Regions from separate parts of the Fictibacillus sp. 23RED33 genome, predicted to be linked through region 2. Evidence: riboswitches for the same ligand, from Rfam matches in the RefSeq annotation. Region 2 holds a riboswitch; the other holds the start of a gene.
What was found. A riboswitch is a leader RNA that binds a small molecule or an ion and turns the genes downstream of it on or off. The one in region 2 is predicted to bind cyclic di-AMP.
Positions count from the first base shown of each region.

Region 1 (8,193 bases), on a different contig from region 2:
AGAAGATTCAAGCCTGCTAAGCAAACAAAAAAGTTCCTTATACAAAAAGGAACTTCACACGAGATTATTGCTAGTGTAAGACAGATTTACTCCATTGTTCATAAACCGAATTAGGGGCATTCCAGCATAGCCAGGAAACCATGGTTTTAATTCCATGTTGACTTACTTCCCAGTACTCCCAGCGTCGTTTGGAGAGATTTTCATAAATTCCTGTTTCATTCACCCAACCGTCCATATTAAACGCCTCCTATTCATCTGCTTTATAAAAAATTCTTTTTTCTTTCGTAATTTCCTCTTTTTTACGGTTTGTAAAACTTCGACAAAAGGAAACATAAATTTACATGAACCTGTTGTTATTGTACTAATAAATAATACATGTCATACATAACAAGGAGATATAAATGAAACTATGGGGATTACCAACTCTAGATCTAGCAAAAGATCTCTTAGGAATGAAACTGATACATATCCATGAAGACGTAATAACATCGGGATACATCGTGGAAACTGAAGCCTATCTAGGCCCTGAAGATCGAGCTGCGCATTCCTATAACAATCGAAGAACAGCTAGAACAGAAGTGATGTACGGTGAAGCAGGTACAATTTACACCTATTTTATTTATGGGATGCATGTTTGCTTTAATATCGTTTCCGGACCCGTTAATAAACCTGAAGCCATACTAATTAGAGCACTGCAACCAATTGAAGGAATAGAAATAATGAAGGAAAGAAGAGCGAGCGTAAAGAATGAGGTTCAGCTTACGAATGGTCCAGGTAAACTGAGCAAAGCAATGGGGTTCACATTGAATGATAATGGTAAAAAAATGAATCAGGAAAATATACGGATAGAACAAGGAATTGAATTAGTACCAAATGAAATAATCTCTGGCCCACGCATAGGTATACACTATGCCGAAGAAGCTGTTCATTATCCTTATCGGTTCTGGATAAAAAACAACCCTTACGTATCACGTTAATACGCAGGGTTGTTTTCTTTGTTCGTTGAAACCGTAACATCCTCTTCCCGCATGTAATCAACCGCTGTTGTCCGATTGGTATCTTGCATCCATGCTAGATGATGATACGTTTGTTTTTTCATAGCAACGTATTTTGCTTGCATAATGAACAACCAGAAAAGGATGAACAACGTTGTTTTCAATACATTTTCCGCAGTAAGCGCAGCCGCCTCGATCGGTAGAACATTCACTGTTATACTTGAAAGCACTCCAATCACAACAGCTCCCAAGATGAACAATGGCTGGTTCGTACGTAAAAATTTCAGTCGATGCTGCAAGTAGTTCTGGATGGATAAACGTTCTTGAGCATTGAACTGGAGGTATCTGCTTTTAGCTGATTTGGCATTGGCCACTAAACCTTTAGATCGATCTTTCTTCCAAAGGGATTTCATAAATAGGGTGAATTCTATATCACTAGCGGGTTCGTTATTCATTTTTCTGTGAATAAAATTATGAGCTTGATAATAAGTAATTGCATTCTGTACAAGCCTTAGTAATACGTAGCCTGTGATGATCGTGAGTGAAAAGACAAACCAAAAAGAGTTCATCGCGCTCTCTGTTAACTCGATGATAGGATTAATAGCGGTTTGAATCTGTACCCATATGATCTTTGCTGCAAGCGTTAGTATCTCTAGCCATTTTTCCAAGAAGATCACTCCGAAATCTCATTAAGTATCTTCTTATTTTACCATGATTTTTCATTAGTGCTTACATTTATTTACTCAACATTTGTAAACTAGGGAAATGGGCATACAAAAAGGCCGCAGGTATATGTATACACCGCGGCCTTTTGAAGTGATTATTTATGCACTAACTTCTTGTTCACGAGTCCCAAGATGTTTGTCTTCGCCTTTATCAACGATTACAGCACAAGCAGCATCACCAGTGATGTTAACAGCTGTTCTAAGCATATCAAGAAGTCTATCAACACCTAGGATTAAGGCAATACCCTCGACAGGTAATCCTACAGAGTTCAATACCATCGCTAACATGATCAATCCAACTCCAGGAACACCAGCTGTACCGATACTAGCAAGCACTGCCGTTAAAATAACAGTAAGCATCTGTGTTAAACCTAAGTTAACATCGTATACTTGAGCGATAAAAATCGTCGCAACACCTTGCATGATAGCTGTTCCATCCATGTTAATCGTTGCACCAAGCGGCTGTACAAAACCACTTATCGATTTTCGAACACCTAAATTCTCTTGAGCTGTTTTCATTGAGATTGGAAGTGTTGCATTTGAACTAGACGTACTAAATCCAACTGACATTGCCGGCGCAAAGCCTTTAAAGAACCAGAGCGGGCTCTTCTTTGCAAATAGAGCAATTGAACCACCATACGCGACAACAGAGTGGATGAATAAAGCTAAAATAACTACGCTCATGTATAAGCCCATCGCTTTGATAGCATCCATTCCTTGACTTCCTACCGCTGAAGCAATCAATGCAAAAGCACCATATGGAGCAAATTTCATAATTAGGTTTACAAGATACATCATAATGTCGTTACCTTGTTCAATTAAATCCATAATACCTTTTGTTTTGCTTCCCAACATCGTTAAAGCAAATCCTACAAATACGGAAAACGCGATAATTTGAAGCATGTTTCCTTCAGCCATCGATTGAATTGGATTAGTAGGAATAATGTTCAGCAACGTGTCCGTAACTGCTGGCGCTTCTTGTTGCTCAAACTTAGCACCTTCTGTTTTAAAGTCCCCTACACCTGGTTGAAAGATAAGCGCTAAAGCCATCGCGATCGTAATCGCAATTGTTGTAGTTCCTAAGAAGAACCCAACCGTTTTGGCACCCACTCTTCCAAGTTTCTTCGGATCACCTAATCCCGCAGTTCCAAGTACGATTGAGAAAAAAACAATTGGAACAACTAACATTTTAATAAGGTTTAAGAATAATGTCCCGACTGGCTTTAAAACGTATTTATCCAGTGTTGAAAAAGCATCTGGTACAGCTAGATTAAGAATTAATCCCGCGACAACCCCAAGTGCAAGTGCAATTAAAATTTTTGTAGACAATTTCATAATAAAGTACCCCCTTTGTTAAAATCTTCTCACTATTTAGTGTGCAGTACGATGAAGAAATTTTATACTAATACATGCCCTATTTGTTGCATATAAAAACCCACCGAAAATAGAGAGGATTTTCCGTGGGAATACACCGCAACACATAGACTGAGCCCATGTATAGAGTTCTCTCTCCAAAAACGCTTACGAGGTTAGCTGTCGGATTAGGAAATTGAGAGTTGTCCCTTTTGTGTATGCACAAATTCATCCCTAGGCTTTATAAGCCATATCGTGGTTCCCCCGCTTCAAGATATTCTATAGAATAGAACATCCGAATTCAGCGAATCATATATAATATGCTCTAATTTTATCAACATACATAAATTTTTGTCAAGAATACTCACTATGCTTATTTATTCCAATTAATTGTTTCATGATGAATGTTTTTCCATATTCTCACTTCTACCCCAAAAGCATATAGAAAAAAACGAATTATATATAAGGTTCTATTTTTCAGGGAGGTATTGTAAATGAAAATCGTATTTTATGAAAAAGGTGAATTAAGTATAATCGTTGGAGCATCCAAATTAAAAGGTGAACTTACGATTGAACAAATAAAGAACGAAAGCGAAAAGAAAGCAAAAGAATTAGGTGAATTATTAGGAAGAGAAATCGGATTTTTAATCGATATGAACGGTAAATTAGATACTCAATTTAAAAAATAAGGCTGTTTAAAACATAGTTTCTTTTGGAAGTGTGGATTTCCGTTCCAGGCTGCTCGCTTTCCATGGGGCAGGCGTGAACCACATTCGTACGTGTCACTTTACCACTCCAATCAACAGTTATATAGGCAAATTCAAAAAGATCTATTAGTAACAATTCTTTAGAAAACAGCCAAAAATAAAAACCGGGATATCCCGGTTTTTTGTTTTTATACGTATGCGAGTGATAATTGTTCTTTATTCCTCTTCAATACCATTTCTGGACGCCCTTCATCCTGTATCTTTCCATTGTTCATTAGTATGATCCTGTCCCCTATAGCACGAGCATCCTCTTCATCGTGAGTTACAAAAATAGACGTGATCCCCGTACGTTTTAAAATTTCCTGTAACTCATCCCGAATCTGTAGTTGAAGCTTAGAATCGAGATTGCTAAATGGTTCATCAAACATGATCAAAGATGGATTTGGTGCCATAGCCCTAGCTAGTGCAACACGCTGCTGCTGTCCACCGCTCAATTCATAAGGATAACGAGAAGCATAGTCCTCCATTCCCACAATAGCCAATAATTCTTCCATGCGTGCTTGCTTCTGCTTACGATTCATTTTCGTTAAGCCAAATTTTATGTTCTTTTCAACCGTCATATGAGGGAACAAAGCATAATCTTGAAAAACCAAACCTACACCACGTTTTTCTGGCTGAACAAAACGAAATGTATCATTCATGACAGCCTGATCTATGAGGATCGATCCTCTTGAGGGCACCTCTAGTCCTGCTATAAGACGAAGTAACGTACTTTTCCCGCTTCCGCTTTCTCCTAAGATCACCGAAACTTCTCCTTGATTAAAGTTTAAAGAAAGATTTTCGAACAAAGGGTTACGCGAATTTTTATAATGAAACGCTAAGTCTTTGATTTGAACAAACATTATTTTGGCTCCTTTTCTAAAACTCTGTGTAAAAAGAAGATGGAAAGTGCACTTATACAAATAATCACCATTGATGAAACAGAGGCTTCGTGAATACGTTCGTCACTTGCGTATTGAAATGTTTTGGTAGCTAGCGTATAAAAATTAAAAGGCTGAAGGATAAGAGTAAGAGGCAGCTCTTTTAATATATCTACAAAAACAAGGATAAAACCACCAGCAATAGCACCTTTAATCATCTTAATATCCACTTTAAAAAACGTCTTCGTTACCGACATACCTAATGTCCTAGAAGCTTCTGTGAAAACCGTTCCTACCTTATCAAAGCCTGATTCGATGGAGTTAAAACCAACTGCTAGAAAACGGACCACATAGGCAAAGATCAGCATACTAATACTTAAGCTCAGCACAAGAGTTGGCTCTAACCCTAACCATTCATATAACGTGAATACCTTTTCGTCTAGTGAGAGAAATAAGGTCAATACACCTATTGCAATTACAGCTCCAGGAATCGAATACCCTAAAACCGTTATTTTTGAAAAAAGCTTCCCCATCCAACCTTTTGATAGACGACTAAAGTTGGCGATAATTAGAGCGACGATAATGATAAGAACTGAACCTATAGAAGCAACAAAGACCGAGTTCCAAATCAAGTCAACAAAAGCAGTATTTAAAATAACGTCATAAGTCATATACACCCAATGTATAAGCTGAATGAAAGGAATTCCGAAAGCTAGAGCAAATAAAGAGATGAAAAAACTAAGCACAGCGAACTTTTTCCAACCTTTAAGTTCTTTAGGTTGTAACGGGCGGACTTTTGAAGTGGAATAGCTATACTGTTTCCTGCCCCTTATTACTTTTTCTAAGATCAAGATCAAAACTACGATAAACATCAAAGTACCCGCTAACTTGATAGCCGAATAGATATCTCCCATCCCAAACCACGCTTGAAATATTGCTGTACTAAATGTTTGAATACCAAAATACTTTACTACCCCGTAATCATTGAAAACTTCAAGAATGACCAAACTAACTCCACCAACGATCGCTGCACGTGACACAGGAAGGACGACTTGTATAAATGTCATGAACGATCCTTTTCCTAGCAACCGTGCATTCTCAATCAGTGATGATGACTGATTTTCTAAGAAACTTTTTGTGATGATATATACATATGGATATAGGAACATCGTAAAGATAAAAACAGCACCGGGTATGTTCATGATGTCAAAGAACTTTTGGTCCACTTTTATACCAAACTGGTTCCTTAGTGACGTCTGAATGACACCTGTATAATTTAAAATACCATGGTACGTATAGGCTCCAATGTATGGTGGAATCGCAAGTGGGAGGATAAGACCCCACTTAAAGAACCGATGCATAGGAACTTTATAGGCGGAAACTAGCCATGCCGCACTTACACCGATCAGCACTGTGAAAAGACCAGTAAAACCAACGAGTGTCACGGAATTTACGATATAATTTTTCAACATGAATTCTTTAATGTGTTCCCAATTCTCATTACTCTCAGCGAATAACTGAACCATGATGAGCAAAGCCGGTAAAAGGATTAAAGTAGAAAAAATCACACTAAGCAAAGCCCAACTATTAAACTGTGATCTCATTTTTCGAATGAAATACAATATTTTCACCTTCTTTACTCATCAGCATTGTTCTTGTTGTTTGTTTTTACATGGAATTAGCCGTATCACAAATCGTGATACGGCAAAATATTAACGTTTATTTCCAGCTGACTTCATTCATAATCTTAACAGCATCTGCATTGTTTTCACCTAACTCAGAAAGGTTAAGATCTTGTTCTTTAAACGGACCCCAAGACTCTAAAAGCTCTGAAGGTTCTACTTCTTTATTAACCGGATACTCGTAGTTGGCTTCAGCAAATACTTCTTGAACTTTTGGACTAGACAGATATTCCATTAATTCTATAGCATTCTCTTTGTTCTTAGCGTGTTTCGTAACACCTATACCACTAATATTGATGTGAGTACCTGTTGTTTCTTGGTTAGGGAAAAACACACTCAGCTGTTTAGCAACTTTCACTTCTTCAGGATCTTCTGAGTTCAACATCTGACCAAAATAGTATGAGTTCATTATGGCAACATCACCTTCACCAGCAGCGATACCTTTCGCTTGGTCTTTGTCTCCACCTTGTGGATCACGAGCCATGTTGTTAACGATCCCTTCTGCCCACTTCTTCGCTTCATCTTTTCCGTTTAATGAAATAAAGGATGATACTAATGATTGATTGTAAATATTTTCTGATGAACGGATCAGAACTTTACCTTTCCATTTTTCTTCAGTTAACGCTTCATAAGTAGATAGTTCTGATTTGTCTACTTTTTTCTGATCATATACGATAACACGTGCACGTTTTGTTAGACCGAACCATTGATTGTCTTTATCTCTTAAATTATCAGGAATATTCTTATTCAAAGTTTCGCTTTCTACACTTTGTAAGAGGTCTTTATCTTTTGCCCAGTGTAAACGTCCAGCATCAGATGTGAAGAAAAGGTCTCCTTTTGTTGCTTTCCCTTCTCTTGTAAGACGCTCGATCAACTCATCTTCTTTACCCTTAATAAGGTTAACTTTAATTCCTGTCTCTTTTGTAAAATCAGCAAAGATTTTATCATCAACTTCATAGTGACGACTTGTATATAGGTTTACTTCTTCTTTTTTTGTCTCATTATTATTCGAACTCGCACCCTCGTTTGATTTACCACAGCCTGCTAAGACTAAAGCAGCTAGTAGGACCATTGTAACAACCGTAAAAAGATTCTTTTTAAACATATGTCAGTTACTCCTTTTATGTATAAGTAATTGAAAACGATTATCAACTTCACTTTTAATTATAATGATAATCATTCTCAAGTCAACCGTTTTTTTAAATGTTTTTCTCTGATGGATTATTGCTCTCAAATCCTAATCTCCTTTAAGAGCTGATTGGAGTGAAAGATGCCAAGTATCAGGTTCGGACAAGCTCGGAGGTAATACTTATAAAAAACGAAACTCACAAACGACGCTCAAGTTTCGCCCTGGAGCCTGAAAACAACTACTTTCACAAAGGATGGTTCTATCCAAAAGAAGCAATTAAAAAAAAAATCAAAAAAAATCTCTTAGAAGTATCTACTTCTAAGAGATCATTCCTGGTTTAAAGGTTTCCACTGGTTATAAACCCAATTTCCTAATCTGTTATATCCCCTTCTATTAGGGTGTATAGAATCAGAAAAATACAGTTCTTTCTCAACGTTTTCATAGAGTTCAAAAGTGGAGATATACTTTGTAAGCGTGCTTTCTTTGCTCGCCTCAACGATTGCTTCATTCCATGTCTTAATACTCTCTGCAGCTGTGGGATCGTATTCTTTCCCAAAATAAGGATTATAAAGACCTAATACGTAAACCGGTGCAAACGAATTGTTTTCCCTCACCACTGTCAGTGTTTTAGTTAAATTGTTTCTTAGCTTTTCTTTTCCTAGCATTAATTTCTGCTGAGGCA
Region 1 is NZ_JACZDX010000010.1:36,065-44,257, forward strand. It holds gene IHV09_RS20270 (hypothetical protein) at 71-235, opposite strand; gene IHV09_RS20275 (DNA-3-methyladenine glycosylase) at 402-977, shown strand; gene IHV09_RS20280 (hypothetical protein) at 974-1,663, opposite strand; gene IHV09_RS20285 (dicarboxylate/amino acid:cation symporter) at 1,820-3,055, opposite strand; cyclic di-AMP (ydaO/yuaA leader) riboswitch at 3,224-3,390, opposite strand; gene IHV09_RS20290 (hypothetical protein) at 3,568-3,762, shown strand; gene IHV09_RS20295 (ABC transporter ATP-binding protein) at 3,969-4,682, opposite strand; gene IHV09_RS20300 (ABC transporter permease) at 4,682-6,304, opposite strand; gene IHV09_RS20305 (Fe(3+) ABC transporter substrate-binding protein) at 6,420-7,487, opposite strand; gene IHV09_RS20310 (GDSL-type esterase/lipase family protein) at 7,838-8,193, opposite strand, start outside.
Region 1: linked by a shared signal. The riboswitch ahead of IHV09_RS20285 (dicarboxylate/amino acid:cation symporter) and the one ahead of IHV09_RS03270 (hypothetical protein) in region 2 are both predicted to bind cyclic di-AMP.

Region 2 (8,193 bases):
CTGGATGTGTCTTATGTGTGATCAGCCATGTTTGATTATCTTCTGAATAGATCTTAGATACTTCACGATGATTGTTCACATATAAGCTGCCATCAGGATTTTCCTTCACGTTGTGCTCGTTCTTCGGTGCATCGATTCGTCTAGGTTGTTCATGGAATGCAGCAACAACAAACTTTTCAAATGCTTCAGAAGTCATGTTTCCTCCAGAAGCTTTTGGATGCCCGCCGCCGCCATATTGTTTGGCGTAGATCGAACAATCCACCTCTTCATGAATGGTACGAAGACCGATCCGTTTGTTAGCGATATTTAGAATCACAATCAAGTCTAAGTGAGGATTCTCACGATTGATCTCGTTCCCAAGCTCAGAGTGATAACGTTCGGCATGAAGAATACCAACCTTATACGTTTTCTCTTCAGATCCTTCGCCTAAAGACCAAGTATCCCAGATTTCGACCATCTGACGTTGTTTCTTTTTAATATAATCTGCAATATTTTCTTCTTCAAGATCCAGAATCGTTGTTTCTGTTTCTGAAAACTGAAAAGAATCACCTTTTAAACGATCCATGATCTGATCCTCAAATTTATCAGGAGGAAGGATAAAGAATAAGTCGTTAAGACGCTTAGCTTCAACTTTTTGGTCAAACCATTCCCACGTATCATATAAACGCACAAGTTCTACATATTCATCGAGCGCACCTGTTGGTTTAAGCTTACCGTTCTCGATCAAATATTCATAGAAAAGGGAAGTAGCACAAGTTAAACGTTCATCATCATAACGAACTTGAACATGCCCCCAATCAAAACCATTGAAATGAAGCGCTGTTGCATGGTGGTCGATCAGCTTTACTTTTCCACCTGCATTAGATCGTTCATCAAGTCGCATCATTAATTCTTCGTTAACCGCAATATCTGTAATGATAATTTCTGTTTTTCTTTCTCTCGGATTATCAAGCAGCATCTCTACACGGTCATTAATCGTTCCATGTGAACAATACGATATTTTACAGTTGTCTCCAAATGCTAGTTGTGCTAAATAACCGCACGATTTTCCGTCTAAATCGTTGTGTGAAAATAAATGAATCATGTTAGTATCCTCTCTATTATGCTCTCTGTCTAGAGTATCGTCATAAAGCATAAAGTTCAACCTTTATATCGTAGTATTCTTTTCATTTACAAATTCAGCTGATTTTAACACCGAAAACGGAATGAATATGCTAAATCATTCTTGTGAAATTTCACAAGAATTTATTTACAATTGACGGCATTAGGTAGAAAATGGTAATGATGCAAATTATTTAAAGTTGGGGGTTATGATGTGAAGGAGTTTCTGAAAGTGTTTCAGAATAAAAACTTCAGCAAGCTGTTTTTTGCTGGTTTTACTTCAATGATGGGAAGTATTATAGGCGTTACAGCTTTTATGTTTTATTTGTTAGATAAGTTCGGTGAACAACCGTTTTATGCCACACTTGCAGAATTGATGTATTCTCTGCCAACACTAGCTGTTTTCTTTATCGTAGGGGTATTAGCCGATCGAATGGATCGTCAAAAAATCGCACTTTATTGTGATTGGATTTGTGCAGGGCTGTGCCTCTTATTAATGGGTGCTATATGGCTAGACTGGATGCCTTTGATTTTTGCTATCTTATTCTTAAGAAGTGCAGTAGGTAAATTCTTTTTTCCTGCTGATCAAGCGATGGTACAAGGTGTACTCTCGAAAGAGGATTATGCAATTGCAGCTGGATTGAATCAAATGGTAGGTAGTTTATTTATGCTTTTCGGGAACATGATTGCCATTTTTATTTATTGGAGTGTAGGAATACAAGGAGCAATTGCATTTGACCTTGTTACATATGTTATATCAGCATTATTAATTATGAGTATGAGAGTTGATGAAGATGTTCGTCTGCCGAACGGACAACACAGGTTCAAAGATATTCGTGTAAAGATGGTATGGAAGGATTTTGTTGCGGGGTTCAATTACATTAAACAATCTAAGCTTCTACTTTCATTAATCTTTGGTTTTTTCTTGTTTGGTATAGTAAATGGTGGATTGTCAGTTATGCCGGCTTTTATCATGAAATATAAACTCGCTCCAGATAATTACGAGCAAATGATGATGTGGATGGGTGTCGTGTTTGGTGTATCTATCCTTACAGGGAGTGTTATTTGTTCGATGCTCGCTAAAAAGATCAGACTCTCGTATGCGATTGTTCTTGGTCTATTCGTAAGTGGATTGTCACTTGGTTTATGCGCCATCGCGCCAAATGTGTTGACATTCTTTATTTTTACAGGATTGGCTGGGTTTAGCATTCCATTAATCAATATTGGAATCGGTGGCTGGTTACCTAAGATCGTAGACCCTAAAATGATGGGACGTGTTCAAGGATGGATTACACCGATCAATATGCTATCTCACACCATGACACTCGGTTTAATCGCTGTGTTTTTCCCGAAAATTCTAACCGTAGAAATGCTGTTCTGGGTTGTGGGAGGATGTCTGATTCTTGTTGGACTATTCTACATGTTCACTCTACCCAGGTATGATATTGAAGAAAATGATAACAAAAATGAGTTTGAATTAGAAAAAGTACCAGTTTAAAGCTGGAGATTATGGCGAAGCCCTTTTATAATGAAAAGCGGAGGGGAAGTCATGGCAACTTTTCAAAACGTACTATTCTGGATTTTTTTAATCTTACCAATTATTCTATTCTTTGTAGCAATAGCGAGAACTTCATGGGTGTTGTTGCTTGTTAACTTTTTTTTAGCTCTACCGATCATTTGGTTTGTGAGCTGGATTACAGAAAGTTATGGAGCTGTCTTTGTAGTGTTTGCGATTCATCTGTTCACAGGCGTATGGCTCTGGACTAAAAGACAGAGATTGGATTTTAGATCGTTTTAACCAAGCTAAGCAAAGTAAAATTTGCTTAGCTTTTTTATTTTTTAAAAAAAATTTAAGTTTCAAAACTTGGTTTTTTTAGAATATTACAACTATTATTTTCTTTGAAATGTATCGAAAAATTGAGAAAGTGAAAGAAAAAAGATGATTTGTTTGTTTTTTATTTCTTAAATAAGTTTATTTAATTCGTTTTTATACGAAATATGAATATTTTAGAGTTTTTAATGGATTTACAACGGTGAAAACCAGGAGTAATATATTTCTTATCGTAAAACTTTAAAATTTTTCCATGACCGCTGAATCCATTATTGGAACGGAGGAACCATCGGCAGTTTCCATTGCCTGGGGTGAAACTTATAAAGTCGGGCGACTTCTGCCGTCCGAACCCGTCAGCTAACTTCGTAAGCGTGGTAGGAGAGGGAAGGTGAATTTAAAAAAGAGTAATGACAATTTAACAAACTATGATTTTAATATCATGCGTCTTTATCGCTTAATTCCTAAGTTTAGGAAGCGGGGGAACCAACCGCAGTTCTTCGTATCTGCATGGGGTGAATCTCGAGAGATCGAGTAGGGCTACTCTCAAGCCCGAATCCGTCAGCTAACTCCGTAAGCGTACAGAGAGAGGCAACAAATTTCGTGTATTCACACGCTTATTCAAGTATGTGTAGAAGCCGCGAGAAGAGTTCCTCTTCCGCAGGCTTCTTTTTTGTTGCCTTTTTTTCACTATCCAAAAGTATAACTTGTCGGCACGATGGTTTTCGGCGTAGTAACAAGTTTAAGACGATAGTATAAGTGCAGCTAAGGCTGACATGAGAGGCTAGAAGTTAGCCTAGTTTTCTTTAAGAGATGGAGGGTGGAACGATGGAGAAATCATCTGGGAACGTGCTCATTATGTTTCCTGATCTAGTTTCAGATGTTTTTATTTCAAAACTAAGATTGTGTGAAGACTATCAATCTCTTGTTCTCTGTGTTCCTAACCGAGAAGAAGCAGAAAGACTCTCACAAGTTGGGTTTCAACATGTATATGTCATGAATTATGTTGACAAGCGTAAAGTTATCGAGATGGTAGGTCCTTTTGTTCAAAAAATCATTGTTGTTGAATCTGGATTTTTAGAATGTTGCCAAACGATTGAACTCATTCGCAGCATTTATAACATACCTGTTTATGTCATCAAATCAGACACACGGTATATTTCCAGAGTTTATAAGGAGTTGGGTGCAGATTACGTAATCTATAACAAAACCGGTAATATTCAATTCTTACTTTCTTCATAAAAAAAAGAGCGGAGGAATTCATTTATGAGATTAAGTCCAAACGAAATTGAACAGATTTTGTTAAAAGCGAAAAGAGATCAATTGAATGCTTATTATGCAAGTGTGATTCAACATAGTCTCTCAAAATGGATCATACAAGACACGCTTAGAAGTAAAGGTTAAGCAATTACAGGAGGGAACCCATCAAAGATAAGATGTTCCCTCTGTAAATCCAAACCAGTGATAGGCAGGGTGAAGACATGGGGACAGAGTCAGTTGTTTTATTGCCAAAAAGGTTGTCGATCGGACAGATCAATGAATTTGTCAATGCTGCTGGTTCTTTCGAAAGTGAGATTCTTTTCTTTTATCAAGGCATACAGATTAATGCGAAAGGCTTACTATCCGTTAATCTATTCTTTTTGTCACACTATTCAAGAAATCAAAACGAACCGATCACACTTAGAATTGAAGGTTGTGATGCTCAAGAGGCTATCAAAAATTTATCTCTAATGCTGAATGGTTACTTAGAACAATGAACTAATAAAAAGAAGGTGTAAAAATGTTAGATGTGATGATGGTTTTATTGATGGTAGGAATGCCTGTCTTAATGATGGGTCTAGCAAAATGGTCATCAAGTGTTGTTGATGAAGGAAGTGTAAATAAATGATGACTGTCATGTTTGGATTAGCCGTTTTAACAACGGTGTATCTTCTTTACGTATTATTGAATCCAGAGAAATTTTAGGAGGTTTTTCCGTTGTTAGTCAGTTTACTCTCTATAGCTATAACTCTACTTATAGCTCTTTTACTTGCAAAACCAGTAGGAATTTATTTAGCGAACTCGTTCAATTATTCGAATAAGAACAAACTCTTTTATCCTTTCGAAAAACTGATTTATTCCATTAGTGGAATGAAAAATAAAAATCAATCTTGGAAAGTTTATGCTTCATCAGTCATTGTGATCAATGCGATTATGATTCTATTAGTTTATTTAATCTTCCGTTTCCAAGGCAGTTTGCCTCTGAATCCGAGTAAGATAGCAAACATGGATCCAAGCCTTGCGTTTAACACAGCAGTAAGTTTTATGACGAATACGAATCTGCAGCATTACAGTGGTGAAAGTGGTTTATCCTATCTTTCACAGATGATTGGCATTCTTTTCATGATGTTTGTTGCACCAGCTACAGCATTAGCAGTAGCAATCGCATTCATTCGTGGGCTATCTGGCAAGTCTTTAGGAAACTTTTTTGTGGATATGGTTAGGGGTATCATTCGTGTGTTACTACCGATCGCTTTTGTAACAGGACTCATTTTCGTCGCACTTGGAGTACCGCAGACATTAGATCCAACGGTTACAGCGACTACAGTTGAAGGTGGAAAACAAAACATTGCAGTTGGCCCAGTTGGTTCGTTTTTATCCATAAAAGAATTAGGAAATAACGGCGGTGGATTTTTCGGAGTTAACTCAGCGCATCCGTTTGAAAACCCGAACGGGCCGAGCAACTTTATTCAAATCTTATTGATGCTCCTATTACCGATGGCATTACCGTTTACGTACGGAAAGATGGTTGGAAATCCAAAGCAGGGACGTATTCTTTTCGTTTCCATGACGATGATGTTTATTATGTTCCTTGGCATCTCCCTAAGTGCCGAATATCAGGGAAACCAAGCAATCAATGCTCTAGGTGTGCAACATGATCAAGGAAGCATGGAAGGAAAGGAAGTACGATTTGGTGTCGCTCAGTCTTCACTTTACTCGGTTGTTACAACGGCTTCAGAAACGGGGGCTGTAAATACGATGCACGATACACTGACTCCGCTAGGCGGATTAGTTACATTATCCAATATGATGTTAAATACCGTTTATGGCGGTGTAGGGGCAGGCTTTGTCAACGTCTTAATGTATGCGATTATTGGTGTTTTCTTATCTGGATTAATGGTGGGACGTACCCCGGAATTTCTAGGTAAAAAGATTGAAGGTAAAGAAATGAAGCTGATTGCAGCGACGTTGTTAATCCACCCGTTCCTTATTTTAGGAGCATCTGCTGTAGCTTTCTTTACACCACTCGGACATGCGGCCATTTCGAACTCAGGTTTTCATGGTATTTCACAAGTAATCTATGAATATACCTCTTCAGCAGCCAATAACGGCTCTGGTTTTGAAGGATTAGGAGATGCGACAAACTTCTGGAATATTTCTACCGGAATTGTCATGTATCTTGGAAGGTTCTTCTCCATTGTAACGATGCTTGCGGTTGCAGGATCATTGGCTGTCAAACGAACCGTTCCAGAAACGATCGGAACGTTTAGAACAGATAACGGACTATTTGCAGGAGTATTTATTGGGGCTGTATTTATCGTTGGGGCTTTAACTTTTTTCCCGGTATTAGTATTAGGCCCGATTGCTGAATATTTAACATTATAGATGCTGTAGAGAGGTGAATGAATAATGGGTGCTCAAGGCTTAAGAACCAAAAAAGAATTATCTCAGTACGTTCCTCCAAATAAAGGTGGGAACGGCCCGATGAAAAAGAATCGTGAGGAAGTACAAATGAATAAAACAATGATGAATAAAGAAATCGTGAATCAGGCGATAAAGGAATCTTTTATTAAACTAGATCCAAGGGTAATGATTAAAAACCCGATCATGTTTGTTGTTGAAATTGGTTTTGTAATTACATTATTATTAACCTTTTTTGGAGACCAAACTCAAGTTGGTTTCAATATTGCTGTAACCTTCATTCTGTTTATAACCCTCCTGTTTGCAAATTTCGCTGAAGCAATAGCTGAAGGAAGAGGGAAAGCACAGGCTGATTCATTAAAGAAAACGAAAAAAGAAGTTTATGCAAACCTTGTGTTGGAAAACGGTAAACACAAAAGAGTTTCATCAGCTGATCTTCGTAAAGGAAACATCGTTATTGTAAAACAAGGTGAAATGATTCCAGGAGACGGTGAAGTCATATCTGGTCTTGCCTCTGTTGATGAGTCGGCGATTACAGGAGAATCAGCTCCTGTAATTAAAGAAGCTGGCGGTGACTTTAACTCCGTAACAGGAGGAACACGTGTAGTAAGTGATGAAATTAAAGTACGAATTACAGCAGATCCAGGAGAATCATTCCTTGATCGCATGATCTCCCTCGTAGAAGGAGCGAAGCGTCAAAAAACACCGAATGAAATTGCGTTAAGTACTGTTTTAACGAGTTTGACACTTGTTTTTATGATTGTAGTTGTAACACTTCCATTCTTTACAAAGTATCTAGGTTTTGACATACCAGTACCGGTCTTAATCGCATTACTCGTTTGTTTGATTCCGACAACAATCGGTGGACTTTTATCCGCGATCGGTATTGCTGGAATGGACCGTGTTACGAGATTTAATGTAATCGCTATGTCTGGTAAAGCGGTTGAAGCTGCAGGTGACATCAATACGATCATCCTAGATAAAACGGGGACGATTACATTCGGAAACCGTATGGCAAGCGAATTTGTACCAGTAGGATTCGATACGAAAAAATCAGTTGGGGAATGGGCTGCCATCAGTTCATTAAAAGATGATACACCAGAAGGTAAATCCGTTTTGGAACTCATGAAAAAAGAACACTTATCGTTTGATCAATACCTTGGTGAAGATGGAGAATTTATTGAGTTTAAAGCCGAAACGCGAATGAGCGGAATCGACTTAAAAGATGGAAGAAAAGTACGAAAAGGAGCGGTAGACGCAATTAAAAACTGGGTACTTGCAACTGGTGGAGAAGTGCCACATGACCTTGAAGAAAAAGGAAACCGAATTGCATCTGAAGGTGGAACGCCGCTGGCAGTAGCTGTGGATCAGCATATATACGGACTTATTTATTTAAAAGATACCGTAAAGCCTGGAATGAAAGAACGTTTTGAACAGTTACGAAAAATGGGAATCAAAACGATCATGTGTACAGGTGACAACCCATTAACGGCTAAAACAATAGCAAGAGAAGCCGGCGTGGATGACTTTATTGCTGAAAGTAAACCAGAAGATAAAATCGCTGTAATTAAGCGTGAACAAGC
Region 2 is NZ_JACZDX010000001.1:616,427-624,619, forward strand. It holds gene IHV09_RS03255 (DHH family phosphoesterase) at 1-1,084, opposite strand, end outside; gene IHV09_RS03260 (MFS transporter) at 1,316-2,599, shown strand; gene IHV09_RS03265 (hypothetical protein) at 2,651-2,899, shown strand; cyclic di-AMP (ydaO/yuaA leader) riboswitch at 3,181-3,320, shown strand; cyclic di-AMP (ydaO/yuaA leader) riboswitch at 3,374-3,525, shown strand; gene IHV09_RS03270 (hypothetical protein) at 3,758-4,171, shown strand; gene IHV09_RS03275 (hypothetical protein) at 4,196-4,333, shown strand; gene IHV09_RS03280 (HPr family phosphocarrier protein) at 4,411-4,686, shown strand; gene IHV09_RS03285 (hypothetical protein) at 4,710-4,817, shown strand; gene IHV09_RS22770 (potassium-transporting ATPase subunit F) at 4,826-4,894, shown strand; gene kdpA (potassium-transporting ATPase subunit KdpA) at 4,907-6,574, shown strand; gene kdpB (potassium-transporting ATPase subunit KdpB) at 6,701-8,193, shown strand, end outside.